Regions from separate parts of the Rhizobium sp. NZLR1b genome, predicted to be linked through region 3. Evidence: predicted binding sites of a transcription regulator. Region 3 holds the regulator's gene; each other region holds the start of a gene.
The links. The regulator PhoB, encoded in region 3, activates phosphate uptake and scavenging genes when phosphate is short. The targets are predictions, from matches to a motif close to TGTCATNNANCTGTCAT.
Positions count from the first base shown of each region.

Region 1: a site for PhoB is predicted at 2,510-2,526, ahead of HJB84_RS05780 (DUF2794 domain-containing protein). Genes of this name have one in related genera too.
Region 2: a site for PhoB is predicted at 3,197-3,213, ahead of HJB84_RS05340 (DUF1868 domain-containing protein). Genes of this name have one in related genera too.
Region 4: a site for PhoB is predicted at 3,617-3,633, ahead of HJB84_RS03200 (alpha-D-ribose 1-methylphosphonate 5-triphosphate diphosphatase). Genes of this name have one in related genera too.

Region 1 is NZ_JABDWC010000003.1:272,893-280,323, reverse strand. Features, by position in the region: gene HJB84_RS05795 (ABC transporter permease) at 1-447, shown strand, start outside; gene HJB84_RS05790 (Bax inhibitor-1/YccA family protein) at 627-1,355, shown strand; gene HJB84_RS05785 (GNAT family N-acetyltransferase) at 1,465-2,022, shown strand; gene HJB84_RS05780 (DUF2794 domain-containing protein) at 2,086-2,487, opposite strand; gene HJB84_RS05775 (thioredoxin family protein) at 2,838-3,578, opposite strand; gene acnA (aconitate hydratase AcnA) at 3,814-6,504, opposite strand; gene ccmA (heme ABC exporter ATP-binding protein CcmA) at 6,766-7,413, shown strand.
Region 2 is NZ_JABDWC010000003.1:180,365-187,795, forward strand. Features, by position in the region: gene ispG (flavodoxin-dependent (E)-4-hydroxy-3-methylbut-2-enyl-diphosphate synthase) at 1-189, shown strand, start outside; gene hisC (histidinol-phosphate transaminase) at 206-1,267, shown strand; gene HJB84_RS05330 (polyprenyl synthetase family protein) at 1,277-2,191, opposite strand; gene mtgA (monofunctional biosynthetic peptidoglycan transglycosylase) at 2,327-3,064, shown strand; gene HJB84_RS05340 (DUF1868 domain-containing protein) at 3,264-3,986, shown strand; gene HJB84_RS05345 (glutathione S-transferase family protein) at 4,000-4,647, shown strand; gene rpmF (50S ribosomal protein L32) at 4,802-4,987, shown strand; gene HJB84_RS05355 (hypothetical protein) at 5,237-5,644, shown strand; gene phaR (polyhydroxyalkanoate synthesis repressor PhaR) at 5,639-6,211, opposite strand; gene HJB84_RS05365 (acetyl-CoA C-acetyltransferase) at 6,450-7,431, shown strand, end outside.
Region 3 is NZ_JABDWC010000007.1:272,699-280,129, forward strand. Features, by position in the region: gene apaG (Co2+/Mg2+ efflux protein ApaG) at 123-515, shown strand; gene HJB84_RS13510 (Hsp33 family molecular chaperone) at 661-1,653, opposite strand; gene argF (ornithine carbamoyltransferase) at 1,742-2,656, opposite strand; gene HJB84_RS13520 (aspartate aminotransferase family protein) at 2,694-3,893, opposite strand; gene HJB84_RS13525 (GcrA family cell cycle regulator) at 4,317-4,850, shown strand; gene phoB (phosphate regulon transcriptional regulator PhoB) at 5,024-5,707, opposite strand; gene phoU (phosphate signaling complex protein PhoU) at 5,840-6,553, opposite strand; gene pstB (phosphate ABC transporter ATP-binding protein PstB) at 6,598-7,413, opposite strand; gene pstA (phosphate ABC transporter permease PstA) at 7,429-7,431, opposite strand, start outside.
Region 4 is NZ_JABDWC010000002.1:196,260-203,690, reverse strand. Features, by position in the region: gene HJB84_RS03220 (molybdopterin-dependent oxidoreductase) at 1-891, shown strand, start outside; gene HJB84_RS03215 (NUDIX domain-containing protein) at 888-1,478, shown strand; gene HJB84_RS03210 (NAD(P)/FAD-dependent oxidoreductase) at 1,546-2,844, opposite strand; gene HJB84_RS03205 (PadR family transcriptional regulator) at 2,849-3,469, opposite strand; gene HJB84_RS03200 (alpha-D-ribose 1-methylphosphonate 5-triphosphate diphosphatase) at 3,691-4,860, shown strand; gene HJB84_RS03195 (acyltransferase) at 5,224-6,318, shown strand; gene purN (phosphoribosylglycinamide formyltransferase) at 6,453-7,124, opposite strand; gene purM (phosphoribosylformylglycinamidine cyclo-ligase) at 7,121-7,431, opposite strand, start outside.

The DNA of each region.
Region 1 (7,431 bases), on a different contig from region 3:
ACGATCACCAGCGTCCGCGTCAAGGACGCGATCGATATCGTCAACCAGATGGTCGGCGAGCTTGCGACCGCAATTCGCGCCGCCGCCTCCGTTGCTCTCATCGCCTCGATCCTCGTCTTGGCCGGCGCGCTTGCCGCCGGAAACCGGGCGCGCACCCACGACGCGGTGGTGCTGAAGACGCTTGGCGCCACCCGCGCCATGCTGATCCGCGCCTTCAGCTACGAATATCTGATCCTCGGGCTGGCAACCGCAATCTTCGCGTTGATCGCCGGCGGCGTTGCCGCCTGGTTCATCGTCGCCCGCATCATGCGCCTGCCCTCGACCTTCCTGCCCGATGTGGCGGGGCTGACGCTGGTGACCGCGCTCGTCCTCACCGTCGGCATCGGCCTCATCGGCACCTGGCGGATCCTCGGACAGAAGGCGGCGCCCGTCCTGCGCGAACTCTGACCGGATAGCGACGCCCAAACCCTTCACCTTACGGCGATTTAACCGACCGAGCCTTTGCAAGCCTCTTGTTTGCGATCGGCGAAAGCCTCATATTGTCTGCAGGCATGCTGGAGCTCCGCAGCGGCGCCCGGGTCGAAAACCCGACACCGTATTTCCATCGGAGCTTGTAAGAGGAAACTATGGCTGACCTTCGTAACTATCAAAGCCGCGCGCAGACCGGCGAGATGATTGATCAAGGCCTGCGCACTTATATGCTCAAGGTTTACAACCTGATGGCGCTGGGTCTGGCGATCACCGGCGTGGCCGCATATCTCGGATTCAACTTCGCTGTTCAGGACGGCCAGCTCACCCAGTTCGGCGTGCTGCTGTTCCAGTCGCCTTTGCGCTGGGTCGTCATCCTTGCGCCTCTTGCGGCCGTCTTCTTCCTGAGCTTCCGCATTAACAGCATGAGCGTGGCCGCCGCCCAGACGACTTTCTGGGTCTATGCCGCACTTGTCGGCCTGTCGCTCTCGTCGATCTTCCTGGTCTACACCGGCCAGAGCGTCGTTCAGACCTTCTTCGTCACCGCCGCCTCCTTCGGCGCGCTGTCGCTTTACGGCTACACCACGAAGCGTAACCTGTCGGCGATGGGCTCGTTCCTGATCATGGGTCTTTTTGGCCTGATCATCGCTTCAATCGTCAACATCTTCCTGGCGTCGTCCGCGCTGCAGTTCGCGATCTCCGCGATCGGCGTCCTGATCTTCGCAGGCCTTACCGCCTACGACACGCAGCGGATCAAGGAATTGTACCTGGAAGCCGATGACGTCGCCGTGGCCGGCCGCAAGGCGATCATGGGTGCGCTGACGCTCTATCTCGACTTCATCAACCTCTTCATGTTCCTGCTCCAGTTCATGGGCAACCGTAAATAAGCAGGACAGACTGAGATCGAAAAGGCGGCTTCGGCCGCCTTTTTTGTTGCGCCGGCTTTCGCGGAATGGTTTAGGAGAGACCTTGCCCTCCGATGGACCTGCCGCCGAAATGTCCTTCCTCCTGCGCAATGCTTCCGAAGCCGATATCCCCGCCATCGCCGAAATCTATCGCGAATCCGTGCTGAACGGCACGTCGAGCTATGAGATCACGCCGCCGTCCGAGGCTGAGATGGCGCAGCGGTTTGCGGCGATCGTCGGCCAGCAATATCCCTATATCGCCGCAGCCGATGCTGACGGAAACCTGCTCGGCTACGCCTATGCCTCGGCCTTTCGCGTCCGCCCGGCCTATCGCTGGATAGTCGAGGATTCGATCTATCTGGCGCCCGAAGCCCGCGGCCGCGGCATCGGCAAAGCATTGATGACCGAGCTGATCGACCGCTGCACCGGTCTCGGTTTTCGTCAGATGATCGCGGTCATCGGCGGCGCCAGCCCCGCCTCGATCGCGCTTCATCTCAAGGCGGGCTTCGTGGAGGTCGGCCTGATGCGGGGGGCCGGCTACAAGCATGGCCGCTGGCTGGATACGATGCTCATGCAGCGCGTCCTCGGCGAGGGTATGACGACCGATCCGGATCCGTCCATCTATCCCGGCACGCTGTTTGCCGGCTGATGCATGTCGCCCGGAAGTGTGCAGCGGTTCCGGGATAACGACATGCAGAAAAAGTGTTTCGGCTTACTTATCGACCAGCTTCAGCGCCTTGTCGAACACCTTCAACACCTGGTTCAACTCGTGACCGCGCTTCAGAATGGTGCCGTGGACGTTGATCACCGAATAGGCGCCCTGCTTGGCGGCAAGCTTGGGATTTTTCTCGACGCGGAAGAGCGGCATTTCACCGGAGCGTTTGAAGACGGAAAATACCGCCCTGTCTTTCAGATGATCGATGGCGTAGTCGCGCCATTCGCCGTCACCGACCATACGGCCGTAGATCCAGAGGATCGCATCCAGTTCGCGCCGATGAAAGGTCACCGGAAGTGGATCTTTGCTTTGCTTGTATTCCCTGAGATCGACGACGACTGAGGAACTATTGTCGACGGAACGGCTTTCGCCGTGTCGCAAATCCGGCTGATCTGTCATTCAGTCTCCGAGGCCTCTGCATGTGACAGGAGAGTGACAGTGTGCCCGAGCCGCCGCAAATTGCAAGAGTGCCGGCCGTCACATTCGGCCGCACTCCAGCGCCGCGCGTTGGACGCGCAAGGATGCCGTAGCACTTTGAATCGGCGCATCGTCCGATGCGCATAATAGCGTTGTCGCTTTCTCGGTAGCGCCGCATTTCAGTCAAAACAGCGCCTCATTTGCAGGAGAATTATGAATCCCGGTTTGGCGCCAGCGCGCCAAAGGGCCCGGCGGAGCGTATCGACCTTAACCCCAGCCCCGAATACGCTCAGCCGGGCCGCCCGGTACTTCATCCGCAAGCGGATGAAATCTCAGATGTTTTTTCCAGCCATCACCACGGTCGCCCCAAGGATCGCAGCCGGATCGCCGTTGTCGGTCGCCGATTGCAGCAGGATCGCGCAGCCCTCGAGCTGCGGCCGCTGCAGGACACTGGCTGGCAGCGTCAGACTGGTCGCCTTGCCGTCCCACATGCCGACGGTTTCGACATTGGTGACGCTGTGCAGATAGGAAATCTTCTTTCCGCTGTTCTCGCCCTTTTCGACGTCGATGGTCTTTTCCTTGTCGAAATACACCATCACGACATTGGCTTTGCCCTGTCCCGCGCCGATCTTGATCTCCAGCTCGTCGCCGCGCATCGACGCGCTGATGGGGACGGTCAGCCCGTTGCCTTCGCCGCTATAGGTATCGAGCTTGCCGTTGATACCGTTGAGATCGGCGCCGGCCAGATGACCGCGCCCATTGACGATGGCCTGCGGCGTGTAGACGTTGCTGCGGCCCATTGTCCTCGCATAGCCATATTGCCGCTCGGTGTTTTCCTTCGAGCTCAGCGTATCGGCCCAGCCGAGATAGTTCCAGTAATCGACATGATAGGCGAGCGCGATGACATCGCCCTGGCTCACCAGCTTACGGAAAGCAGCATCCGCGGGAGGACAGGAGGAGCAGCCCTGCGCCGTAAACAGTTCGACGACACCTTTCGGCGTGCCGTCTTCGGCCTGAAGCGGGCCTGAGAGAACAACGCCGGCGATCAGCGGAATCAGAAAACGGGGGGACATTCACCTGCACCTCTTTTTCAGCGCCGACGGCGTGTTCGACCGGAGGCCCTGACATATGAACGTACGAATAATCCTTCCGGATCCAAACGAAAAGTCACGAACGGGTGAGACGCAGCGCAACCGGAACCCGCATAAAACAAATCATCGTGAGGTCCCTCAAATACCGTCGCCGCAAAGAAAAGCCGCCGGAAAATGCTCTCCGGCGGCCATCATCATATTATGAAGCTCTTAACAATCAGGCAGCGAGATCGCGCAGAACCATCTGCAGGATGCCGCCATTGTTGAGGTAGACCACCTCGTCGAGCGTATCGACGCGCGACAGCAGCGGAACTTCCTTCACAGTGCCGTCGCCATAGGTGATCTTGGCGATCTTCTTCTCGCGCGGCTTGATCTTTTCCAAGCCCTCGATGGTGACGAGCTCGTCGCCCTTCAGGCCGAGGCTCTGCCAGGTCGTACCCTCTTCGAAGACGAAAGGAATGATGCCCATGCCGACCAGGTTCGAGCGATGGATACGCTCGAAGGACTGGGCGACGACAGCCTTGACGCCGAGCAAATTGGTGCCCTTGGCAGCCCAGTCGCGCGAGGAGCCGTTGCCATATTCGACACCGGCGAAGATGACGAGCGGCACGCCTTCGGCCTTGTACTGCATCGCCGCGTCGTAGATCGAGGTCTCTTCCTTCGACGGGTAGTGGATGGTGTAGCCACCTTCCTTGCCGTTCGGGCCGAGCATATGGTTGCGGATGCGGATATTGGCGAAGGTGCCGCGCATCATCACTTCATGGTTGCCGCGGCGTGTGCCGTACTGGTTGAAGTCGGCAACGGCGACCTCATGGCCGAGCAGATAGGCACCTGCAGGGGATGCCGCTTTGATCGAACCGGCCGGCGAAATGTGGTCGGTGGTGATCTTGTCGCCGAACAGGCCAAGGACGCGGGCGCCCTTGATATCGGCGATGCCGGTGCCCTTCTTGCCCATGCCGACGAAGTAGGGCGGGTTCTGGACATAGGTCGAATCGTCGTCCCAGGCATAGGTCTGGCCCGGAGGAACCTGAACTGCCTGCCAGTTGACGTCGCCCTTGAAGACGTCGGCATACTTGCTTTCGTAAAGTTCGCGGGTCACGTATTTCTGGATGAACTCCTGCACCTCGTGCGAGGTCGGCCAGATATCCTTGAGATAAACCGGATTGCCGTTCTGGTCTTCGCCGATCGGCTCCTTGGTCAGATCCATCTGCACCGTACCGGCGAGCGCATAGGCGACGACGAGCGGCGGCGAAGCCAGGTAGTTCGCCTGCACGTCGGGCGAAATGCGGCCTTCGAAGTTGCGGTTGCCGGAAAGGACGCCGGAAACGATCAGGCCCTTGTCGTTGATCGTCTTCGAGATCGGCGCCGGCAGCGGGCCGGAATTGCCGATGCAGGTGGTGCAGCCGAAGCCGACGAGGTTGAAGCCGAGCTTGTCGAGATCGGCTTGCAGGCCTGACGTGGCAAGATATTCGCCGACGACTTGCGATCCCGGTGCCAGCGAGGTCTTCACCCAGGGCTTCGTCTTCAGGCCCTTGGCTACGGCGTTGCGAGCCAGAAGCCCGGCAGCGATCAGTACCGACGGATTGGAAGTGTTGGTGCACGAGGTGATGGCAGCGATCGCCACGTCGCCATGGCCGAGATCGAAATCCGTGCCTTCGACGGCGTAGCGGTTGTTGAGCTGGCCCGGCTTCTTGTAATCGGCATCCATCGAGCCGGCAAAGCCGGTCGCGATGTTCTCGAGCGAGATGCGGCCTTCCGGACGCTTCGGGCCGGCCATTGACGGCACCACGTCGCCAAGATCGAGTTCCAGCGTATCGGTGAAGACGAGATCTGAACCGTCGCCATCACGCCACATGCCCTGGGCCTTCGAATAGGCCTCGACGAGAGCGATCCGGTCATGCGTGCGGCCGGACACGGTGAGGTAGTTGATAGTCTCGCCATCGACCGGGAAGAAGCCGCAGGTGGCGCCGTATTCCGGACCCATATTGCCGATCGTCGCGCGGTCGGCGAGCGGCATATTGTCCATGCCGGGGCCGAAGAATTCGACGAACTTCGAAACGACGCCCTTCTTGCGCAGCATCTGCACGACGGTGAGGACGAGGTCGGTCGCCGTGACGCCTTCCTTGAGCTTGCCGATCAGCTTGAAGCCGATGACTTCGGGCAACAGCATCGAGACCGGCTGGCCGAGCATCGCCGCCTCAGCTTCGATACCACCCACACCCCAGCCGAGCACGCCGAGACCGTTGATCATCGTCGTGTGGCTGTCGGTGCCGACGCAAGTATCCGGATAGGCGATCGTCTCGCCGTCCTCTTCCTTGGTCCAGACGGTCTGGCCGAGATATTCGAGATTGACCTGATGACAGATGCCGGTGCCGGGAGGCACGACGCGGAAATTCTTGAAGGCCTGCTGGCCCCATTTCAGAAAGCGGTAGCGCTCGCCGTTGCGCTGGTATTCCAGCTCGACATTCCTGGCGAAAGCCTGCGGCGTGCCGAATTCGTCGACGATGACCGAGTGGTCGATGACGAGATCGACGGGAACGAGCGGGTTGATCTTCTCGGGATCGCCGCCGAGCGACACCATCGCGTCGCGCATCGCGGCAAGATCGACGACGGCGGGAACGCCGGTGAAGTCCTGCATCAGCACGCGCGCCGGGCGGTAGGCGATTTCGTTTTCGACCGCACCCTTATTATTCAGCCATTCGGCAACAGCGAGGATATGCTCCTTGGTGACCGACTGGCCGTCTTCGAAGCGCAGCAGGTTTTCGAGCAGCACCTTCATCGAATAGGGAAGCTTCGAGACGCCGGCCAGACCGTTTGCCTCAGCCTTGGGCAGGCTGTAATAGACATAGTCCTTTCCACCAACGGAAAGGGTGGAACGACAATTGAAGCTGTCAAGAGATTTAGACACGAGAGACCCCGTTCTGATAGCCAACACAGTCGTGCGAACGCCTATGCACTTAATGCACATCAGGATGCGGGTACGGCCATTTCCGCTGTCCGCACGTGGAACAGATGCTCCAAGTTCGGCGCAAGGATGAAATTCACGCCGACCGCTGGCGTGGTTGCGGCTCTTATAGATAATTTCCTAAAAACTTGCCATACCCGAGCGCGGTCAAAATCGGAGATTTTTTGACCCCGCCGCGACCCGAAACGAAGAAAGAGCCGACGCATGCATCTCACCGCCGAAAATCTGGCTGCCAGGCGCGGTGAGGATCTCATTTTCGTTAACATTTCCTTTCACTTGGCAGCCGGCGAGGCGCTTGTGCTGACGGGAAGAAATGGATCGGGAAAGTCCACTTTGCTGCGGGTTGTCGCCGGCCTCCTGAGTCCGGAAAAAGGCGCCGTCATCTTCCATGACGGAGAGGGCGGAGACGACCGCCGTTCTTCCGAGGTCAGCCACTACCTTGGCCATCGAAATGCGATGAAGAATGAACTTACAGTTGCAGAAAACCTCGATTTCTGGCGCAGCTTTTTTGGCGGTATAGGAGGCTCTGCCGGTCTCTCCGTCGAGGACGCCGCTGACGCCGTCGGCCTTTCGGGGATCACCCACCTTCCCTTCGGTTACCTCTCCGCCGGCCAGCAGCGTCGATTCGCCTTCGCCAAGCTGCTCGTCGCCCATCGCCCCTTATGGATCCTCGATGAACCGACAGCCGCACTGGATGCCCGCGCCGACCAGCTGCTGGCCGAATTGATCGAAGCGCATCTGGCCAAAGGCGGCATCGTGCTGGCGGCGACGCATCAGCCGCTGGGGCTGAAGAATGCGCACGAGTTGAAGATGACCGGCTTTGCCGGTGTGGATCAGGGAGTGTGGGGATGATGGTTCGAGGCGTTGCAC
Region 2 (7,431 bases), on a different contig from region 3:
CCCGGCGAAAGCAAACATGCCGATATCGGCATTTCGCTTCCGGGCACCGGCGAGACGCCCGCGGCGCCCGTCTTCATCGACGGCCGGAAGGCTCTGACGCTGCGTGGCCCCCATATCGCTGCCGATTTCGAGGCGCTTGTCGTCGACTATATCGAGAAGCGTTTCGGTCAGCGGACGGCGGCGGAATGAGCGACCGCAAGTTCGGATGAGCCGGTACTGGTCGCCAATCGTCAGCAAGCTGCAGCCCTACGTCGCGGGGGAGCAGCCCCGTATTCCCGGACTGGTCAAGCTCAACACCAATGAAAATCCCTATGGGCCGTCTCCAACGGCGCTCGAGGCGATCCGGCAAGCTGCGGACGATCGTCTGCGGCTCTATCCGGACCCCGCCGCCACGGAATTGCGCCAGACGATCGCCGCCCGTCACGGTTTGACGGCGGAAGAAGTCTTCGTCGGCAACGGTTCCGACGAGGTTCTCGCCCACGCGTTTCAGGCGCTGTTGAAACACGAGCGGCCGCTTCTCTATCCAGATGTGACCTACAGCTTCTATCCGACCTATAGCCTGCTATACGGCGTCGAGACGGTCGAAGTGTCTGTCGATGACAGGTTTCAGATCCGGCTGGCAGATTACGACAGGCCGTGCGGTGCGATCATCATCGCCAATCCGAACGCGCCGACCGGCATCGGCCTGCCGCTTGCCGACATAGAGGCGCTTATCGCCGCCCATCCGGATGCGGTCGTCGCGATAGACGAGGCCTATATCGATTTCGGCGGTGACAGCGCTATCCCGCTCATTTGCAAATATCCCAATCTGCTTGTCGTTCAGACCTTGTCCAAATCGCGCTCGCTTGCGGGTCTGCGCGTCGGCTTTGCGCTGGGGCGGCGGGAACTGATCGAGGCGCTGGAGCGCGTCAAGGACAGCTTCAATTCCTATCCGCTCGATCGCCTGGCGCAGGTTGCCGCGACGGCGGCAATCAAGGACGAGGCGTGGTTCGAGACATGCCGAAAGATGCTCATTGCCAGCCGGGACGGTCTCGTCCGGGAACTCGAAGCGCTGGATTTCGAAGTGCTGCCGTCTCAAGCAAATTTCGTTTTTGCAAAGCATGAGAGCCAGTCGGGTGCAGCGCTTCAAGCGGCTCTGCGGGAGCGTGGTGTTCTCGTCCGGCATTTCGCCAAACCGCGTATTTCGGAGTTTCTGCGCATCAGCATCGGCACGGACGAGGAATGCGCGCGCCTGGTTTCGGCTTTCAAGGAAATATTGTCGGCGTGATCCGACGATTCAGCTCTTCCGGTCGGCGATGAAATGCGCGGTGGCGATGAGGGTCGAGGCGCGGGCGCCGTAGGGGGCAAGCAGTGTCTCGGCATCGCGGACATGCTGATGGAGTTGGGCTTCGGCCCATTCCATGCCGCGTAGCGCTACAAGCGTTCCCTTGCCGCGGGCTGCATCTTTGCCGGTCGCCTTGCCCATGGTTGCAGTGTCCGAGGTCAGGTCGAGGATGTCGTCAGCCAGTTGGAATGCAAGTCCGATCTTTTCGCCGAAGGCGCGCAGGCGGCGGCGATCTTCCGGCGGGCTGGCCGAGATGAGGGCGCCGGCTTCGCAGGCAAAGCGGATCAGCGCGCCTGTTTTCATCGCCTGCAGGCGGATGATGCCGGCCTCGTCAGGCGCTTGTCTTTCTGCCGCGAGATCGAGCGCCTGGCCACCGGCCATGCCGCCGAGACCGGCGGCGCGAGCAAGAGCCAGCACCAGCGATGCCTTGCTCGTTTCGGGAAGGGCTGTTTCCGGCGTGGCGATAATGTCGAAGGCGTAGGTCAGCAGGCTGTCGCCTGCGAGGATCGCGGTGGCTACGTCGAATTTTTTGTGTACCGTCGGTTTGCCGCGGCGGAGATCATCATCATCCATGGCCGGCAGGTCGTCATGCACGAGCGAATAGCAGTGAACGCATTCGAGTGCAGCGCCGACGCGAAGCGCCGCCGCGGCGTCACCGCCGAGAAGGGCGGCACTTTCGACGACGAGGAATGGGCGCAGTCGCTTGCCACCGTTCAGCACGGCATAATGCATGGCGTCGCGCAGCGTCTCAGGTCTGACGATTTCATCGGAGAGAGGGCTCGGTGACAGCAATGCGTCGAGCAGCGCCTCGATCTCGCGGGCGTTGTTCTTCAGCCTCGTCTCGAAAGTGTCCCGGTTCGCGTCCATGGGCGCTGTTTGGCATGAGCGCCCCGGGGCTTGCAACGGAATTGTCGATGGCGCAGCAAGATTTGCCACGCACTCTGGCATAAGCTCCGTACAGGCGCTATGACAACGACAGGGGCGAAATCGGACTGGGGAACATTGGATATAGCGCCGGAGAGAGAGGACAGCGTCGACATGCCGGCTCGTCGGCAATGGTTCGGAGACCGGCGTCTATTGAAACGCATTGTTCTTTCCGTGCTGATCGTGCTGATCCTTCCCTATGCCCTGATCTTTTTCTATCTGCTGCCGTTCATTCACCCGGTCTCGACGTTGATGCTGCGCGATCTCGTGCTGCTGCGCGGTTACGACAGGCAATGGGTGTCGCTTGATGACGTCGCCCCGGCTCTGGTGCAGTCGGTGATGATGTCAGAGGACGGGCAATATTGCTTTCACGGCGGCGTCGACTGGGCGGAAATGCGGATGCTGGTCGAGGATACGCTGAAAGGTCAGGCGACGCGCGGCGGCAGCACCATCCCGATGCAGACGGCTAAGAACCTCTTTCTCTGGAACGGCCGCTCCTTCGTGCGCAAGGCGATGGAGCTTCCGCTCGCTGTCTCCACGGATTTCGTCCTGTCGAAACGGCGGCTGATGGAAATCTATCTGAACATCGCCGAATGGGGTCCCGGCATTTACGGCATCGAGGCTGCGGCCCAGCATCATTTCAAGGTGCCGGCGTCGAAACTGACGCGACGCCAGGCATCGCTGCTTGCCGTTTCATTGCCGAACCCGATCGACCGCAATGCCGGCAAACCAGGACGAGGCCTTCGTCGGCTTGCCGGCGTGATCGAGAGGCGCGCACAGGGCTCGGGCGATTACATCAAGTGCATCTATAGGTGAGATCGGAGCTTATGGTTACAGCGCCGCGCGTCCTTCAGACGCGTACAAGGGCGCTTTAAAGCCTTGAATTGCTGCATAAGTTTGTCCTTGAATCGATCACGCTTTAAGGAATTATGCAGGAGAAGGACCAAACGTCATCTGACATTCTTGGTTCTGCCATATGGGCGAATGCAGTCCAACTGGAGCCCCTGAGTCGCCCATGACCATTACGACGCTTTCGCAAGAGCTTCTCTGTTACTCGAAGACACACAATCCGAACCCGCCTGCGCACCTCGGCAGCCGCTATCGCAAGGTCGGCGGTTTTCTGCCGGAAGCCGGCAATACCATCGTCTGCCATCTCGACAAGGGCTCGCAGACGCAGGCGGCGTTGATCGAGGCGCGTGAGAGATATCTGGCGATGCCCGAAGCTCCACAGTTCCTGTTCACGCCGATCTCCAGCCTTCACATGACGCTGTTCGAAGGGATCATCGAGACCAGGCGCCGGCAGGATTGCTGGCCGGGCGATCTCCCTCTCGAGACGCCGATAGACGACATGACGGAACTGCTGGCGGCGCGGCTTGAGGGTTTTTCGATGGCCGAGCCCTTCAAGGTGGCGATCGTCGAAGCTCGCCCGTCGGGCCTGCTCGTCGACGGGGTGACGGAGAACGACCGCAAGGTCATGCGCGCCTGGCGCAACGCGTTTGCTGATCTTCTGGGCTACCGCCAGCCGAACCAGGAGGACTACAAGTTCCACGTGACATTCGCCTATGCGATCGAACGGCTGGAGGATGAAGCCTTGCCGCGCTGGCAGGCAATGCTCGACGAGGTCGCCGACGATATCCGCCGCAACGCCCCTGTTTTAGAACTGGCACCGCCGGCATTCTGCGTGTTCGAAGACATGAACCATTTCCACGAATTGCTGATTTTCGATTTCGACGCCTGAACGGGAGAGGCTCATGACTAGACCGACGCTCTACATCGCCAACAAGAATTATTCCTCCTGGTCGTTCCGACCCTGGATGGCGCTGACGGGCGTCGGCATCGATTTCGAGGAGGTGCTGATCCCTTTCGACGACGCGGGCGGCAATCCGAATATCAAGGCGGTCTCTCCGACCGGGCGCGTGCCGCTTCTGCAGCATGGCGCATTGAAGGTCTGGGAATCGCTGGCGATCATCGAATATGCCGCCGAGCTTTATCCGGACGCCGGTCTTCTGCCCGCGGATCGTGCCCAGCGGGCGCTCGCCCGTTCGGTTTCGATGGAAATGCTCTCAAGCTTCCGGGCTCTGCGCGGCGCCTGCCCGATGAATATCCGCCGGCCGAAGGCCAGGATCGCGCTGCCGGATGGGGTCGAGGCCGACATCAGCCACATCGAGACGATCTGGCGGGATCTGTTACAGCAATCCGGCGGGCCGTTTCTCTTCGGCGCGTTCGGGGCCGCGGATGCGATGTTTGCGCCTGTCGTCAACCGGTTCGAGATCTATGACCTGGTCAGCGGGGACGACACGCTGGCCTATATGGCGACCATGAAGGCGCATCCGGCCTGGCGCAAATGGGAAGAGGCAGCCCGCGCCGAGGCTTGGATCGTGCCGGAAGACGAAGTCTGATACGGAATCATCGGCTTCGCAAAAAATACGCATGGGGACTGGTCAAGGCCACCCCTTGCATGTATAAGCGCGCGAAATTCCGAAATCGCGACATGTCCGTTTCGGCCGCCGGTGTGGCCGTGGGAATGTTTTGCCCGCAAGTGGAGTAAGAGAAATGGCTGTACCGAAGAGAAAAACAAGCCCGTCTAAGCGCGGTATGCGCCGTTCGGCAGACGCCCTTAAGGCTCCGACCTACGTCGAAGACAAGAACTCCGGCGAACTGCGCCGCCCGCACCATATCGACCTGAAGACCGGCATGTATCGCGGCCGCCAGGTTCTGACGCCGAAGGAAAGCGCATAATTTCCGATCCGGCTTGTCCGATCGAAGTTGCAAGGCCGGCCTCAAGCCGGCCTTTTGCTTTTCGGCGATATGATATTTGCAATGACTTGCAGTGTGGCAGCGGTTTGCGGCAGTATTCTTCCAGCCCGCTACAGCGCCGTGCGTCTTTTCAGGCGCGCAAAGGACGCTGTAGCACTTTGAATCGACGCAATATGCTTTGCGAAAATCGAATCTGATTTGCGCAAAGCATATTGCGCTGGGAGATTGCCGATGATCGCCGCCATGCCTCTGATGATTATCCCGTTTATTCTCTACAATCTGGCGATGCTGGGCCTGATGGGCGATGGCGGCATTCCTGCCCTGCAGCATGATATCATCGTGCTGTCGATGATCTCGGGCGCGATATGGAGCATGGCGCTCGGCGATCTCATTATCGTCATAGCGCTTGTCGTGCTGTTCTTCGAAATCCTGAAGGCAACCAGAACCGGGCCTGGCAACCTTATCAACCACATGCTGTCGATGCTGGTTTTCATCGCCTTCCTGGTCGAGTTTCTACTCGTCAGGGACGCTGCGACGCAGGTATTCTTCATTTTGATGACGATCGCTTTGATCGATGTGATCGGCGGCTTTGCCGTCTCGATCCGGAGCGCCGGGCGAGATGTTTCTATCGGCTTATAGGTTGTCGAGCTTGTTCTGAAGGGCGCGGAGCTGTTCCTTCAGCTCATCGATATCCTTAGCCTCGGCCTTGCGGCTTTCCTTGGCGGGTGGCGTCATGAAGGGCGAGAACATCTGCATGGCCTGCTGAAACAGCTCGGTGTTGCGGCGAACCTGGTCCTCGACCATCTGCATCGGCAGTTGCAGGTTCTTGCCGAGAGGTGTTTCGCCCAAGGCGCGGTTCACCTGCTCGCGCATCTGAGACTGCTGTTCGGCGAAGGCGCGCATCGAATGTTCGAGAAAGCTCGGCACGACCATCTGCATCTGGTCGCCGTAATAGGTGATGAGCTGGCGCAGGAAGGAGATCGGGAGCAAGGTGTTGCCGGTCTTCGATTCCTGTTCGAAGATGATCTGGGTCAGCACCGAATGGGTGATGTCATCTCCGCTTTTTGCATCCTGGACGGTAAAATCTTCGCCCTTCTTCACCATCTCCGCCAGGTCTTCCAGCGTGACGTAAGTGCTGGTGCCCGTATTGTATAGCCGGCGATTGGCGTATTTCTTGATTACGATCTGACCCTCATGCTTCGCCATATCAGTCTCCTGGACCCCCGTCTGAATTATGGATATTCCTCCACTTCAGACTGTAAACGCAAAAGAAGGCCGGTGACAATCTCTTTGTGCGATGCGGCAAACCTTTAACAGAGCAGATGAATCGGGCTTTCGCAGGCTCTGCCGAAAAATGACCGCAGCCGGTCTTCGCGTTTGACTTGCGCTCCAAGCTTTGCCAGTTTCCTCTTATGTAAGTGAGACGAAAACGAGGAGCGTCCCCATGAGCAATTCATCCATCGTCATCGCCAGCGCAGGTCGAACAGCAGTCGGCTCGTTCAACGGCGCTTTCGCAACGGTTCCCGCGCATGAGCTCGGGGCGGCCGTCATCAAGGGTGCGCTCGCGCGCGCCGGCGTCGATGCCGGCGAAGTGGATGAGGTGATCCTCGGCCAGGTTCTCGCTGCCGGGGAGGGCCAGAACCCGGCTCGCCAGGCGGCGATTAAGGCCGGAATTCCGAATGAAGCGACGGCCTGGGGCGTCAATCAGCTCTGCGGTTCGGGTCTGCGCGCCGTCGCGCTCGGCATGCAACAGATCGCCAACGGCGACGCCAAGATCATCGTTGCCGGCGGCCAGGAATCCATGTCGATGGCGCCGCATGCCATGCATTTGCGCGGCGGCGTCAAGATGGGCGACGCGAAGATGATCGACACGATGATCAAGGACGGCCTGACCGATGCCTTCCATGGCTACCACATGGGGATCACCGCCGAAAATGTCGCGCGTCAGTGGCAGCTTTCGCGCGACGAGCAGGATCGGTTCGCCGTCGCCTCGCAGAACAAGGCGGAGGCGGCGCAGAAGGCCGGCCGCTTTGCCGACGAGATCATCCCCTACATCATCCAGACGCGTAAGGGCGACGTTACGGTCGATGCCGACGAATATATCCGCCACGGCGCTACGCTGGAGGCGATGGGCAAGCTGCGCCCGGCCTTCGATAAGGAGGGCACCGTTACGGCCGCGAATGCGTCCGGCCTCAATGACGGTGCGGCCGCAGCGGTGCTGATGAGCGAAGCGGAGGCGGTCCGGCGCGGCATCCAGCCGCTCGCCCGCATCGTTTCCTGGGCAACGGCGGGCGTCGATCCGCAGATCATGGGCACTGGCCCGATCCCGGCTTCCCGCAAGGCGCTCGAAAAGGCCGGCTGGTCGGTCGGCGATCTCGATCTCGTCGAGGCCAATGAGGCTTTTGCAGCGCAAGCCTGCGCCGTCA
Region 3 (7,431 bases):
ATTAGGCTTAACGATCGAAACACTTCGATCACGACCGTTTTAGTGACGATCAACGTTCCGTTTCTTGACGGGCAGGGCCTCTTATAAGATACGGGTAACATATCTTGACTAAGGTGCAAGGCATGTATCGCGCCCTCACAAAAGATATCGAAGTCGTCGTCGAACCATTCTATCTGGAGGAGCAATCCGATCCGGACGACGATCGCTATGTCTGGGGCTATCGGATTGTCATCAGCAACAATTCCGGCATCGCCGTTCGCCTGGTCAATCGCTATTGGAATATCACCGACCAGAATGGACAGGTGGACGAGGTCACCGGTCCGGGCGTCGTCGGCGAACAGCCGCGGCTCAGCCCCGGCGACACCTACGAATATTCCTCCGGCTGCCCACTCGACACCCCCTCCGGGCTGATGTTCGGCCATTACCAGATGGAAACGGACGAAGGCGACACCTTCGATGTCGACATTCCCGCCTTCTCGCTGGATTCACCGGGGTTGTTGCGCGTGCTCAACTGAAGGCCGGCCCGAAATCATTTTGCCCGCTTGATAGATTGCCGACACCGGCCCCTCATCCGCCTGCCGGCACCGACCGGGGTCGAGACCGGTGGCTCGACCCCGGCAAGGGTTAGGGTGAGGGGCAGATATCAGGGGCCAACCGAGCCTATTCGGCCGGCTGAAGTTCGACCGGCTCGAAGCGATAGGTGGTCGAGCAGAATTCGCAGGTGACAGCGATCTCGCCATCTTCCTGGCTGGCCTCGATCTCCTCGGCAGAGAAGCCCTTCAGCACGCCCTTGATCTTGTCACGCGAACAGCTGCAGCGATCGAAGACGGCGCGCGGTTCGTAGACGCGCACGCCGCGCTCGTGGAACAGGCGGAACAGCAGCCGCTCGGTGCCAACCAGCGGATCGGTGAGTTCATCCGCATCGATGGTCTCGACCAGCGAACGCGCTTCGGCCCAGGAATCGTCCTCGCTATGCGGGCGGCTGCCGGTGTCGCCGTCGCCGCCGTGGAGATCCGGTTGACGCATGCGCTCCGGCGCTTCCGGCAGGAACTGGGCGACAAGGCCACCTGCCCGCCAGCGATGGCGTGGCTGGCCTTCATCGTCGCGATCGAAGAGTTCGGCCGCGGCCAGACGCACGCGCGTCGGGATCTGCTCCGACTGGCGGAAGTAGACGCCGGCAATGTCCTCGAGCGTGGTGCCGTCGAGCGCGACAATACCTTGGTAGGGCTGGCCGAACTTGCCCTGGTCGATGGTGAAGGCAAGCACGCCGTGGCCGAGCAATTGCTCCGGCTCGGTTTCGCCAGCTTCAATGGCCTTGTCGAGCAGCGCCTGGTCGAAACGGGCATAGGCACGGACATTTTCCGGCGTCGAAAAATCGGCAACGAGAAGATCGACCGGGCCGTCGCCCTTGGTCTGCACGGTGAACTTGCCGTCAAACTTCAGCGAGGTGCCGAGCAGCACCGTCAGCACGACGACTTCGGCGAGCAGCCGGGCGACAGGGGCCGGATAATGATGGCGCTCGAGGATCGCGTCGAGCATCGGGCCGAGCTGGACGGCGCGGCCGCGCACATCCAGCCCGTCCACCTGAAAGGGGACGACATGGTCATCGCCGGCGAAATCGAACTGGCCGAGGGCGGCTGCAGCTTCTGCCATGGATTCACTCCTAGTTTTCAAGCGAAAGGACAGGGTGCTCTTCGCTCGCGCGGCCACGCGTTTTTCGCACGCGGCGTCCGATTATGGTTCAGATCGCGCCCAGGCACCAAGCAAGAATCGACTTCTGCGCATGAAGACGGTTTTCCGCTTCATCGAAGACCACGGATTGCGGACCATCGATCACGTCGTCCGTCACTTCCTCACCGCGATGAGCGGGCAGGCAATGCATGAACAATGCATCATTGCCGGCCTTGGCCATCAAGGCCGCGTTGACCTGGTAAGGCTGAAAGACATTGTGACCCCGGGCCCGATGTTCCTGATTCATGGAGACCCAGGTATCGGTCACCACGCAATCGACGCCTTCGACCGCACGGTCGGCATCATGGCAGAGCATGATTTCGGCGCCCTCATTGCGGGCCCAGTTCAGATAGTGATCCTTAGGCTCCGAGCCAAGGGGCACCGCCATGTTCATGCGATAGCCGAAGCGGGCGGCGCCTTCGACCAGCGAATGCAGCACATTGTTGCCGTCGCCGGTCCAGGCGATGGTCTTTCCCTTGATCGGGCCGCGATGCTCTTCGAAGGTCATGATATCGGCCATGATCTGGCAGGGATGGGTGTCATCCGTCAGCGCGTTGATCACAGGCACGGTCGCATGTTCGGCAAGCTCCACCAGGCGCGAATGCTCGGTAGTGCGGATCATGATCGCATCGACATAACGCGACAGAACCTTGGCGGTGTCGCCGATCGTCTCGGCGCGGCCGAGCTGCATCTCGGTGCCGGACAGGAACAGCGTTTCGCCGCCGAGCTGGCGCATGCCGACATCGAAGGAGACGCGGGTGCGCGTCGACGGCTTCTCGAAGATCATCGCCAGCATCTTGCCGGCGAGCGGCTTGTCGCCCGTGCCGGCCTTGAAGGCCTGCTTGCGGGCGAGCGCATCGTTCATGATGGTTCTGAGATCGGCTGAGGTGACCGCGGAAAGATCGAGGAAATGTTTGGGAGCCATGTTCTTACCTGTGCTGCGCCCGAAGGCGGCAATCTCTTCAAGCCGTTTTCTTGACCTTCGCGGCGCGAATGCTCTCGGCGGCGCGCTCGATGCGGTCAAGGCCCTCTCGGGCTTCCTCGGCGGTGACGACGAGGGGCGGAAGAAGGCGGATGACGTTATCGCCGGCGGGTATGCCGAGCAGATGGGCGGCGCGGATCGCCTGCAGCAATTCGGCCGAGGGAATAGCAGCCTTGATGCCGAGCAACAGCCCCTCGCCTCTGATATCCTCGATCACATCGGGATAGCGATCCTTCAGCGAGGCGAGGCCCTGGCGGAAGACGAGTGCTACGTCGCGCACCTGCTGGAGGAAGCCATCGGCGAGGATGATGTCGAGCACGGCGCTGCCGACGGCCATGGCGAGCGGATTGCCGCCATAGGTCGAGCCATGCGTGCCGGCCTTCATGCCGGAGGCGGCCTCTGAAGTAGCAAGGCAGGCGCCGAGCGGGAACCCACCGCCGATGCCCTTGGCAACCGCCATGATGTCGGGCGTGACGCCCGACCATTCATGGGCAAAGAACCTGCCGGTGCGGCCAACGCCGGTCTGGACCTCGTCGAGGATCAACAGCAGGCCGTTTTCGTCGCAAATCTGGCGAAGCGCCTTCATGAATTCGGGGGTGGCAGGACGCACGCCGCCCTCGCCCTGCACCGGCTCGATGAGGATTGCCGCCGTCGCATCGGTGATCGCGGCGCGGACCGCTTCGATGTCGCCGAACGCCACCTGATCGAAACCCGGCGCCTTGGGGCCGAAGCCTTCGAGATATTTCTCCTGGCCACCGGCGGCGATTGTCGCGAGCGTCCGCCCATGGAAGGCGCCCTCGAAGGTGATGATATGGAAGCGCTCGGGATGGCCGTTGGAAAACTGATAACGGCGCGCCGTCTTGATCGCGCATTCGAGCGCTTCAGCACCCGAATTGGTGAAGAACACCTTGTCGGCGAAGGTGGCGTCGGTCAGCCGTTTGGCCAAACGCTCCTGGCCGGGGATCTCATAGATGTTGGAGAGGTGCCAGACCTTGTCGGCCTGCTCCTTCAGCGCGCCGACCACATGCGGATTGCCGTGGCCGACCGAGGTGACGGCAACACCGGCGCCGAAATCGAGATAACGTTCGCCGCTTTCGGTGATCAGCCACACGCCCTCGCCTCGCTCGAACCGCAGCGGGGCACGAGAGTAGGTGTCATAAAGCGGCGCGGCTTCAGCCATGGCGCGGTCTCCCGATCAGAGTTATCAAGCAACGGACTCCGGCTAAGAAAACCAGGCCCGAAAAATTAAAAATGCCGCCTTGCGGCGGCCAGCGGTACTATTTCCTTTTCGCGCTGCAATGTCAACAAAACTGCGCCCTTAGCGCATGCAGCAAGGTTGTACAGCGGTGTTTTCGACCTTCAACAGGCTTTATTGCAGAAATGACACGCTGGGGCAGCAAGTTGGGGAAAACTCCGAATTCGATTCATCCGGATTCATGCGACTCTTGTCACGGAGTCACGCTCACACTAGGTTAAAGTTCAATTACTAGACTGCATGCGGCGGAACTAGTCACCAAAATTGATCAAGCGTTTCTTGTTTCGGAGCTTCCGAGGCAACGGTGAGGGATTCTGCCATCACCAACGCAGAAGGTGGAGACAGGGCATGAACTGGACAGACGAGCGGGTCGAGAAACTCAAGAAGCTTTGGGCCGAAGGACTGAGCGCCAGCCAGATCGCGGCGCAACTTGGCGGTGTCAGCAGAAACGCTGTAATCGGCAAGGTGCACCGCCTGAGCCTTCCGGGCCGCGCCAAGGCCGGCGGCACGGCCGCCACGGCCCGAACGCCGAAACGCAATACATCGGCGCCGCGCGCGCCGAACTTCGCCTCTCGGATCACCACCCGCACCGTTACCCGCCAGCAGGGCGCAACGATGCTGAAGGAAGAGATCGAGATCGAAACGGTCGAGGAAATGGAATACGTGCCGAAAGGCAGCGTGGTCGTGCCGATCTCCCGCCGCCTCGGCCTGACGGAACTGACCGAACGCACTTGCAAGTGGCCGGTCGGCGATCCGCTGAAGGATGACTTCCACTTCTGCGGCTGCGAGTCCCCCGACAATTCACCCTATTGCGGCTATCACCAGAAACTCGCCTACCAGCCCGTCAACGAACGCCGCCGGGCGGCAGCGCGGGCGAGCTGAACGGGTGACATTGTCGACATGCAAAAACGGGCTGGAAGGCCCGTTTTTTTATGTGAGTACGTTGGGTGTGGCTGCCCCTCATCCGCCTGCCGGCACCGGGGTCGAGACGAGTGGCTCGACCCCGGTCGGGTTAGGGTGAGGGGCAGAGCTTGCTCGACTTTATCGGAAACCCCTCAGGCTTCCATCGAATAGCCGGCGCCGCGGACGGTGCGGATGACGTCTTGCATGTTGGAGAAGTTCAGCGCCTTGCGCAGGCGGCCGACATGGACGTCGACGGTGCGTTCGTCGACATAGATATCGTGGCCCCAGACGCCGTCGAGAAGCTGCGAGCGGGAGAAGACCCGGCTCGGCGACGACATCAGGAATTCCAGCAGGCGGAATTCGGTGGGGCCGAGGCGGACTTCGCGGCTTTTGCGATGGACGCGATGGGTTTCGCGGTCGAGTTCGATATCGCCGCATTTCAGCACCGTCGACAGCACCTCGGGACGGGCGCGGCGTAGCATCGCCTTGACGCGGGCAACGAGCTCCGGGGTCGAGAACGGCTTGACGACGTAATCGTCGGCCCCGGTCGACAGTCCGCGGACGCGCTCGCTCTCTTCGCCGCGCGCCGTCAGCATGATGATCGGCAGACGTTCGGTTTCCGGCCGCATGCGCAGGCGCCGGCAGAGTTCGATGCCGGAGACGCCGGGCAGCATCCAATCGAGGATGAGCAGGTCGGGCGTGCGCTCCTGAAGCCTGATTTCGGCTTCGTCGCCACGAAGGATAGTATCGACCTCGAAGCCTTCCGCTTCGAGATTGTAGCGAAGAAGCACGCTCAAGGCTTCCTCGTCTTCAACAACTGCAACTCTCGGGATCATGCCTGTCGGTCTCCTCGCGCATGTTCCTTAAACCGGGGTGATTTAAGCAATGCATCCTGCGCAAATTCAGAAAGGTGGCTGCGACCTCTTTGCGCGCCCGGATGGGCGCGCACGCAACGGCTAGTATGGGCTTTATTCCGTGACCGCGCCGACGGTGTTGGCGCTGTCGTCTTTCGGACGGTCACCTTCCGGCTGTGCGCCGGTCGCCATGTAGTAGATCGTCTCGGCGATGTTGGTGGCGTGGTCGCCGATGCGCTCGATGTTCTTGGCGCAGAAGAGCAGATGCGTGCAGCTGGTGATGTTGCGCGGATCTTCCATCATGTAGGTCAGCAGCTCGCGGAACAGCGAGGTGTACATCGCGTCGATCTCGTTGTCGCGTTCACGGATCGCATTGGCCTTGTCGGCGGAGCGCGTCGTGTAGACGTCGAGCACTTCCTTGAGCTGGACGAGCGCCAGCTCGGACAGATGCTCGAGACCGCGGGCGAGCTTGCGCGGAACGCCGGTGCTCTGCACGGCGATGACGCGCTTGGCGGTGTTCTTGCCGAGGTCGCCGACGCGTTCGAGATCGGCGGCGATGCGGATCGAACCCATGATTTCGCGCAGGTCCGAGGCCATCGGTTGACGGCGGGCGATGGTAACGATCGCCTTGTCGCCGATTTCTCGCTCGGCGTGATCGAGGATCACATCGTCGGAGATGACCTTCTGCGCCAGCGCGGTATCGCCGTTGACGAGCGCCCGGACGGCCTCGCTGACCATCTGCTCGGCCAGGCCGCCCATTTCGGAAATCCGCCTGGACAGGAACTTCAGATCATCATCATAGGCAGAAAAAATATGTGTCGATGCCATGGGGCTTTATCCTCGAATAACGGGAAGGCTTGGTGTCGCCAAAATCAACCGAAGCGACCCATGATGTAGTCCTGGGTGCGCGGATCGTCGGGATTGGTGAACATCTTGTCGGTGTCGTTCTCCTCGACGAGATTGCCGAGGTGGAACATGGCGGTGCGCTGCGAGACGCGCGCGGCCTGCTGCATGGAGTGGGTGACGATGACGATCGTGTAGTTCTCGCGCAGTTCGTGGATCAGTTCCTCGACCTTGGCGGTGGCGATCGGGTCGAGCGCCGAGCAGGGCTCGTCCATCAGGATGACTTCAGGGCTGACGGCGACGGCGCGGGCAATGCAGAGGCGCTGCTGCTGACCGCCGGACAGGCCGGTGCCGGATTCATGCACGCGGTCCTTGACCTCGTTCCAGAGGCCGGCACGCTGCAGGCTGGTCTCGACGATCTGGTCGAGATCGGCCTTCGACTTGGCAAGGCCATGGATGCGCGGGCCGTAGGAGACGTTTTCATAGATCGTCTTCGGGAACGGGTTCGGCTTCTGGAAGACCATGCCGACGCGGGCGCGAAGTTCGACGACGTCGATATCGGGATCATAGATATCGTCGGTATCAAGCGTGATCTTGCCGGTGACCCGGCAGCCGTCGATCGTGTCGTTCATGCGGTTTAGGCTCCGCAGGAAGGTCGACTTGCCGCAGCCGGACGGGCCGATCAGCGCGGTTACGGTGTTTTCGCGGATGTTCAGGTTCACATCGAAAAGCGCGCGCTTCTCGCCATAGTAAACCGAGACATCCTTGCCGATCATCTTATAAGGGACGTTGCTCATCTTCTGATCCAGCGCTTTTTCAACTGCAGCTTCCGTCAACATGTTCATGATGTGTAACTCCGTTTA
Region 4 (7,431 bases), on a different contig from region 3:
GCCCGGGACGACCTCTTCGTCGCCGTGCACGAGCAGTTCATGACCGAGACGGCTGATATCGCCGACATCGTCATCCCGGCGACGATGTTCGTCGAGCATGACGACATCTACCGGGCCGGTGGCCAGAACCATATCCTGCTCGGGCCGAAGCTGGTCGAGCCGCCACCTAGCGTGCGCACCAATCTCTTCGTCATCGAGGAACTGGCCAAACGCCTCGGCGTCGCCGATCGACCCGGCTTCGGTTTTTCTGCCCGCGAAATGGTCGACCGCGTCCTCGAATCGAGCGGCCTGCCGGATTACGACCATTTCCTCGAACACAAATGGTTCGATCGTCAGCCCGCTTTCGAGGAGGCGCATTATCTGAACGGCTTTGCCCATCCGGATGGCAAGTTCCATTTCCGCCCGGACTGGATCAATCAGCCGGCGCCGAACAAGCCGCCGGCGGCGATCGGCGTGCTCGGGCCGCATGCCGAGCTTCCGGCTTTCCCCGATCAGGTCGATGTCATCGAAGTTGCCGATCGCGAACATCCCTTCCGTCTCGCCACGTCGCCCGCCCGCAATTTTCTGAATTCGAGCTTCTCCGAGACCAAGACGTCTCGTCAGAAGGAAGGCCGTCCTGAGGTGATGATCAATCCCGCCGACGCTGAAGCCAATGGCATCGCCCACGGCGATCTCGTCCGCATCGGCAACAGTCGCGGCGATCTGCGCATCCACGCCCGCATCACCACCGAGGTGAAACCTGGCGTTTTGATCGCCGAGGGCCTCTGGCCGAACAAGGCGCATGTCGATGGCGAGGGTATCAACGTCTTGACCGGCGCCGACCCGGTCGCGCCCTATGGCGGGGCGGCCGTGCATGATAACAAGGTCTGGCTTCGCAGGGACGCAGCATGATGCAGCCGAAATCGCGGGTGAAGATCGTCAGCGAGGAAACGCTGTCGAATGGTTGGACAAAGCTGAGCAGTTATCTGCTCGATTATATCGACCGCAAAGGCGCGACCCAGCGCTTGAAGCGGGAGGTTTATCACCGCACGCCCGCCGCCTGCATCCTGCTTTATGATCCGAAGCGGGATCTCGTCGTTCTCGTCCGCCAGTTCCGGCTTGCCGTGCATCTGAACGGCGATCCGGCCTGGATGATCGAGGTGCCGGCCGGCCTTCTCGATGACGACCATCCCGAACAGGCGATCCGCCGCGAGGCGATGGAAGAAACCGGTTACCACCTGCGCGATGCGCGTTTCCTCTTCAAATGCTACCCGTCGCCGGGCGCGGTCACCGAAGTCGTCCACTTCTTCGTCTCCCTGATCGACATCGCCGACCGGGTCGCGGAAGGCGGCGGCCTGGACGAGGAGCACGAGGATATCGAGGTTCTCGAAGTCCCGCTCGACGAAGCCGCCGGAATGATCGAAGACGGCGAGATCTTCGACGCCAAGACGATCATGCTGCTGCAATGGGCCATGTTGAACAGGAATGATCTTCGATAGCGGATGCGGCGATCGAGGCCTCGTTCGCCAAATTGCCTGCGGGGCGATCCCATTACCCGCGATCGTCTTAGTTTTCGCCGCGAACTCGCATCATCTGCCGAAAGGCACGTCGCTTTAATACAGGTGTTGCGTTGATGATGCGCATGACGCCGCGCATGGCAGCGAGCTGGACTGTGCCGACAATCGGCCGATGAGCCGGATCGCTGGCATCCATATGCCTTTTCGATTCGAGTACTGCTTCGGTACTGTAGCGAAGCATTTCGGCTTCATAGGCGTGTATGGCTTCGACGAGCGGCTTTTGACCTCGGTCCGCCTCGACCAGCATATGCCCAAGCAGAGCGGCATCGCGAAGCGCCGTATTGGCGCCGGCGCCGCGTCCAGGTGTCATCGTATGGACGGCGTCACCGAGCAGTGTGACGTTCGAACTCGTCCAAGGTTTCAGCGGCACGGAAGTCCTGACCTTGACATCGTGGATGGTCGCGGGCTCCGTCATACGGATGAGCGCGCGCAAGTGCGGATGCCAGTCCCGAGCAAGCTCCAGGCCCAATTCTCTCAATTGCTCTCCGCTCAGGCCGGCCGTATCCCGCGGGCAATTCTGCCGAGCGCCCCAGATGCCCCAGCCGATACTGTCCTCGTCGAGCGCTTCGACGAAATCCGGCCAGCGAGCGGCAAAATCAGGGTTGCTGCGGCTGTCGGCGAACTCGAGCGAGTGAATAATCGCGCCGAACCCCATCGGCGCCATAATCATCGACATGCCTTTCAGCATCTTGTCCGACAGCAGAGCTTTCGCCTCGACCGTCATAGGAATTTTGCCCCCGAGCGACACGATCCCCGTGTCTTCCAGACGCGCTTCCGGCAAGTATTGCCTGCGCACAGCAGAGTTCGTGCCGTCAGCGCCGACCAAAACATCTCCCGTCGCCAGACTTCCATCCTGAAAGCAAGCGGTGACGGACCCGTCGGCGTTACGTCCGTACCCCTGAAGCGCTTTGCCGAAGGAGACGTTGTCTTCAAGCCCCCTGAGCAGAACCCGCCTCAGCGTCTTTCGAACGACGTTCTTTTCACCGTCAAGAGTATTCGCAGCCGCATCACCGATGTCGAAGCTCAGCACCTCACCAAGCTGTTCCGTCAACATGTTGAAATAGCATGGCGACCTGGCGCATGTGGTAAGATAGAGGTCGTAGAGTTCGTTGGGTATACAGGCCTTTAGCGCTCGGCTCCCAGCCGGGCTGATACCGACGCGATAGCCGCCGGTGTCGGCGTTCGGTGCGATGTCGCGCTCATACACCGCAATGCAAACGCCAGCCTGTTTAAGCAGATGAGCGAGTGCCAAACCGCCAGTCCCGGCGCCGATAATCAAAACCTTCATGGTGCTAGTCCTTGTCGAGCTTGGAGTGGGTGGAGAACTCGACGGCAATCTGCCTGAGCCACTCGTCTGTCCAGGTGATGCGCCCGGCGCGCAGGTCCCCGATGACGCCATTGACCCAAGACAACTCGGTCGCGTGAAGCGCTCGGAGATATTCCATCTCAAGTAGGAAGAGCCTTGGTACGGCCTGCGCCTCCCGCAGGAGCCCGTCGATCCGCCGAAGTTCCGACTCGATGGCTTTTGCCCGGTGCTCAAGCAGACCCAACACATCGTTCGGCGTCAGCAGAGCAAGAAATGATACGGCTGCGGGGAATTCCGGATATTCCCGCGTCAAGGTCGACAACATCTCGCGGATCCATGCCAGCGCAACGTCGCGGCCCTTTTCGGTGATCTCGTATACGGTCCGCTCGGGACGCTTGTCATCCCGGACTGTTTTCTGCTGGGCAATCAATGCCTCGCGCTCGAGCCGATGGATGGTTTGATAAAGGCTCGCCCTCTGCGTGACGTTGATCACTTCATCCTTGCCGCGCTCCTTGATGAGCCGCTGCATTCGGTAAGGATGCAGCGGCTCTTCCATGAGCATTGCAAGGACAGCGAGCGCGACTGGTGAGCGTTTGATTAAGGTCATAGTCATAGTATTACTAGTTAAGTTATAACTAGTCAACTGGCTGTTGGACAGGGTACTCGGTTGGATCGGTGACCGTGAATTCGTGGAGCGGCGCATCGGACCATTTCCAAAGCGCAAGTTTCCGCTTTAAGGTGAGTGTGCTCGAAATTTCATACGACTGTCACGAAGCGGTTCTATCCGCTGCGGTCTGTCAATCATCCGATGCGGTCAGGAGAAAGCCCATGTGGCTCAGCAATTTCACCCTCGTTCTCCCAAACGAGGTGGTGAGCGAAGGTTCCGTGCGTGTTGAGGACGGCGTCATTGCCGAGATCAGGCCGGAGCCGGTTGCCGGGGCGGCGATCGACGGCGGCGGCCGGCTGCTGATGCCGGGCTTCGTCGATCTGCACGGCGACATGATCGAGCGCGAGATCGCGCCGCGCCCGAACGCGACGATGCCGATCGATTTCGGCATTCATGAACTCGACAAGAAGCTTGCCGCCGCCGGTGTCACCACGGCCTTTGCCGCCGTCTCCTTCGCCACCGAAAGCGTCTATGGTCACGTCCGCTCGTTGGAGACGACCTCGGCGGTCATCGAAGGCATCAACCGCTTGCGCGACAATCTGCTGATCGATCACCGCGTTCACGCCCGCTACGAAATCACCAATGTCGGCGCCGCTCCGGCGCTCGAACGCCTGCTGAATGCCGACCAGATCGACATGGTTTCGCTGACCGACCACACGCCGGGCCAGGGCCAGTACAACAACCTGCAAAGCTACATCCTCAGCATTTCCGAGCGCCGCGCCGTCTCCGAGGAAATGGCAGCCGAGATCGTCGCCAAGCGCATCGCCATGCGCAACAATCCTGACATCGAGGCCAAGCTGAAGGAGATCGTCGCGCTGTCGCTGAAGCACAAGCTGTCGCTGGCCTCGCATGATGATGACAGCGTCGAAAAAGTCGCCGAGATGCACGACCTCGGCGTCACCATCAGCGAGTTTCCGGTGACGGCGCCCGCCGCAGAGGAGGCGCGCCGGCGCGGCCTCTGGACGCTGATGGGAGCGCCGAACGCGCTGCGCGGCCAGTCGATGTCGGGCAATCTCAGCGCCCTCGATGCCGCAAGGGCCGGTCTCCTCAGCGTCATCGCCGCCGACTATCACCCGGCCGCCTTCGTGCCGGGCATCTTCAAGCTCGCCGACATGGTGGAGGGTGGACTGCCGGCCGCCGTCGCCATGGCCACCGGCAATGCCGCCCGCTCCGCCGGCCTCCTGGATCGCGGCGAAATCGCCATCGGCCAGCGCGCCGATCTGGTCGTGGTTGAGCCAGGCGAGGTCCATCGCATCCGTGCGACGTTCCGCGCCGGCCGCTTCGTCTACAGCGACGGCACGCTGCATCCTATACATGCGCTGGCGGCATAGCTCAACTCCCTGCTGAGGTGCCTGGAACGTCTGCGAAGTCACGGTGCATCACTCGTCCAGTGAGCGCATAAATTTCACTTGCAATTGAAAATTCAATTTGTAATCTACGCTCGTCGACAACGGTTACCGCAATTGCAACTTCAGGGCGCTGGATTCCGTCCGGCGGGCCACTGGGCTGGGGAAATATGAATAGCTTTGGGACCGGCAAACGTTGAGTCCGAATGCCTCGATCGAGAGAGTCGACGCCGTCGACGATTCTGACTTGTCACACGGCATCACTATCCCAGCGCCAGCTGATGGGGATCTCGATATGATGAGCCAAGGTTTGGGTGAGCCATTGCCAAGTCCCGGTCGGACTGCACGATGGTGGCTCAGCGTACCATACGGTTTGGTGATGCGAGTCTCGCTAGCAAGGCTCGCAAATTGAAGAACTACTTTTTCTTTCTGGATGAACTTCGGGGGGTAGCTGCGCTATCCGTGGTTCTCTTGCATGCCAGCCAGGCTTTCGGATTCGGCCTTAATTCCCACGCCTCTCTGGCCGTGGATTTCTTTTTTTGCCTTAGCGGCTTCGTTCTCGCTCATAGGTACGATCAAAAATTAAAGTCGGGCGTTCTGCGGAGCAGTGCATTCTTCCTGAAGCGTCTATTGCGCCTTTACCCCTTGATCGTGGCTGGTGTCGGCTTGGGCGTTGTCGCGTCGCTATTTACTTCAACACCGAGTATCCCACTCGCCGACGTCCCGATTCTGGCTCTAGGTGCACTACTCCTATTGCCGTTAGGGCTTCTGGCGGGGCAAGAGGCGTTCGCGATCAACAACCCACTTTGGTCGCTCTGTTTTGAGATGTTCGCCAGCGGGGTGTACGGATCAGCCGCTCGCCGGAGAATTCGTTTCCAGCATGAGGCAGCGGCGCTCATATTATTGGCAGCAGCGCTTTTCCTGGTCGTCACCATCGAAGGTTCTATTGGTCCGGTCGGCTTTGCCAGCTGGCAAGCGTTCCTTGAAGGATTTGTCAGGGTCGGCTTTTCGTTCCTTGGTGGTGTTCTGATTTTTCGCTGGAAAATCAGTCGTCTTGTCGGAACGGTTCCACCTCAGATCCCGCTTTTCATCCTGATAGGGGTTTTATTTTTCCCCTTTGCTGTCTCCAAAAACATGTACGATTTCTTCTGTATCGCTATCATAATTCCGATCGTGGTCGTGCTAGCGGTTGCAGTTCCGCTGAACAAGGAGCGGCCGTTAGCGGCATATCTGGGACGGTTGTCCTATCCGCTCTATATTGTTCATCAGCCCATCATTCGACTCGGCGCTGAGTTCCAAAACCTTGGCGACGGAAGTGTGCCATTGCCGATTGCGGTAAGCGGCACCCTCTTAGCTGCCGTTGGGGCGGCACATTTTCTATCCACCCGTTTCGATGAACCGATTCGCGCCTACATCGGTCGGAAATTTTCGACAGAGATATAAGTGACGCCTTTGAATAGGAAGTTGACGGCGGTCGCCCTCAGCATCGTCGTCCTGCTTGGCAGTGTAGCGGCAGGTCTCGCCGCCGCGACACATCCTTCGGCGCCGTCATTGCCTCTGGAACGGTCGTTGTTGCCCTAAGCGCGGTCGCCGATCAGCGAAATCAGTTGGGCCTGGGGCGCAGCGGCCGAAGCTTCGGCGCCGACGGCCTTGCCGCCTTCCATCGTCACGCGGCCTTCGGCAAAGAGCCGCAGCCCTTGCGGATAGATCTGGTGTTCGATGGTGAGCACGCGCGCGGCAAGGCTTTCGGCCGTGTCGCCTGTGAGAATCGGGACGGCGGCCTGGCCGATCACCGGCCCTTCGTCCATGCCTTCGGTGACGAAATGCACCGTGCAGCCGGCGATCCGCATGCCGGCGTCGATCGCCCGCTGATGTGTATGCAGGCCCGGAAACAGCGGCAGCAGGGAAGGGTGGATGTTGAGCATCCGGCCTTCATAACGCTGGATGAAGGTAGGCGTCAGCAGCCGCATGTAGCCTGCCAAGCAGAGAATGTCGGGGGACAGCGTGTCGAGCGCGGCAAAGATCGCCGCCTCGTGCGCTTCCTTGCTGGCATAATCCTTGCGGGGAAAGGCGAAGGTGGCGATACCCTCGGCTGCCGCCTTGGCGAGCCCGCCGGCATCGGCCTTGTCGGAGATCACGCCGACGATTTCTGCGGGGTAGTCGGCGGCCTTCGCCGCCGCAATCAGCGCCATCATGTTCGAGCCGCCGCCGGATATGAAGACGACGGCGCGTTTGCGCGGCGAACTCATATGGCAAGCGTGCCCTTATAGACCGTGCCGGCAGAACCCTCATCGCGGGCGATCATGCGCCCAAGCGTGACGACGGTCTCGCCCTCGGCTTCGAGTGCGGCGGAAACGGCCGCGACATTCTCGGCGGCGACGACGGCGATCATGCCGACGCCGCAGTTGAAGGTGCGCAGCATTTCATTCGCTTCGACGCCGCCGGTCTTGGCGAGCCACGAAAACACCTTGGGAACCCTGACGGCGGCAAGATCGATCTCGGCCGCCAAATGCTTCGGCAGCACGCGCGGAATATTTTCCGGGAAGCCGCCGCCGG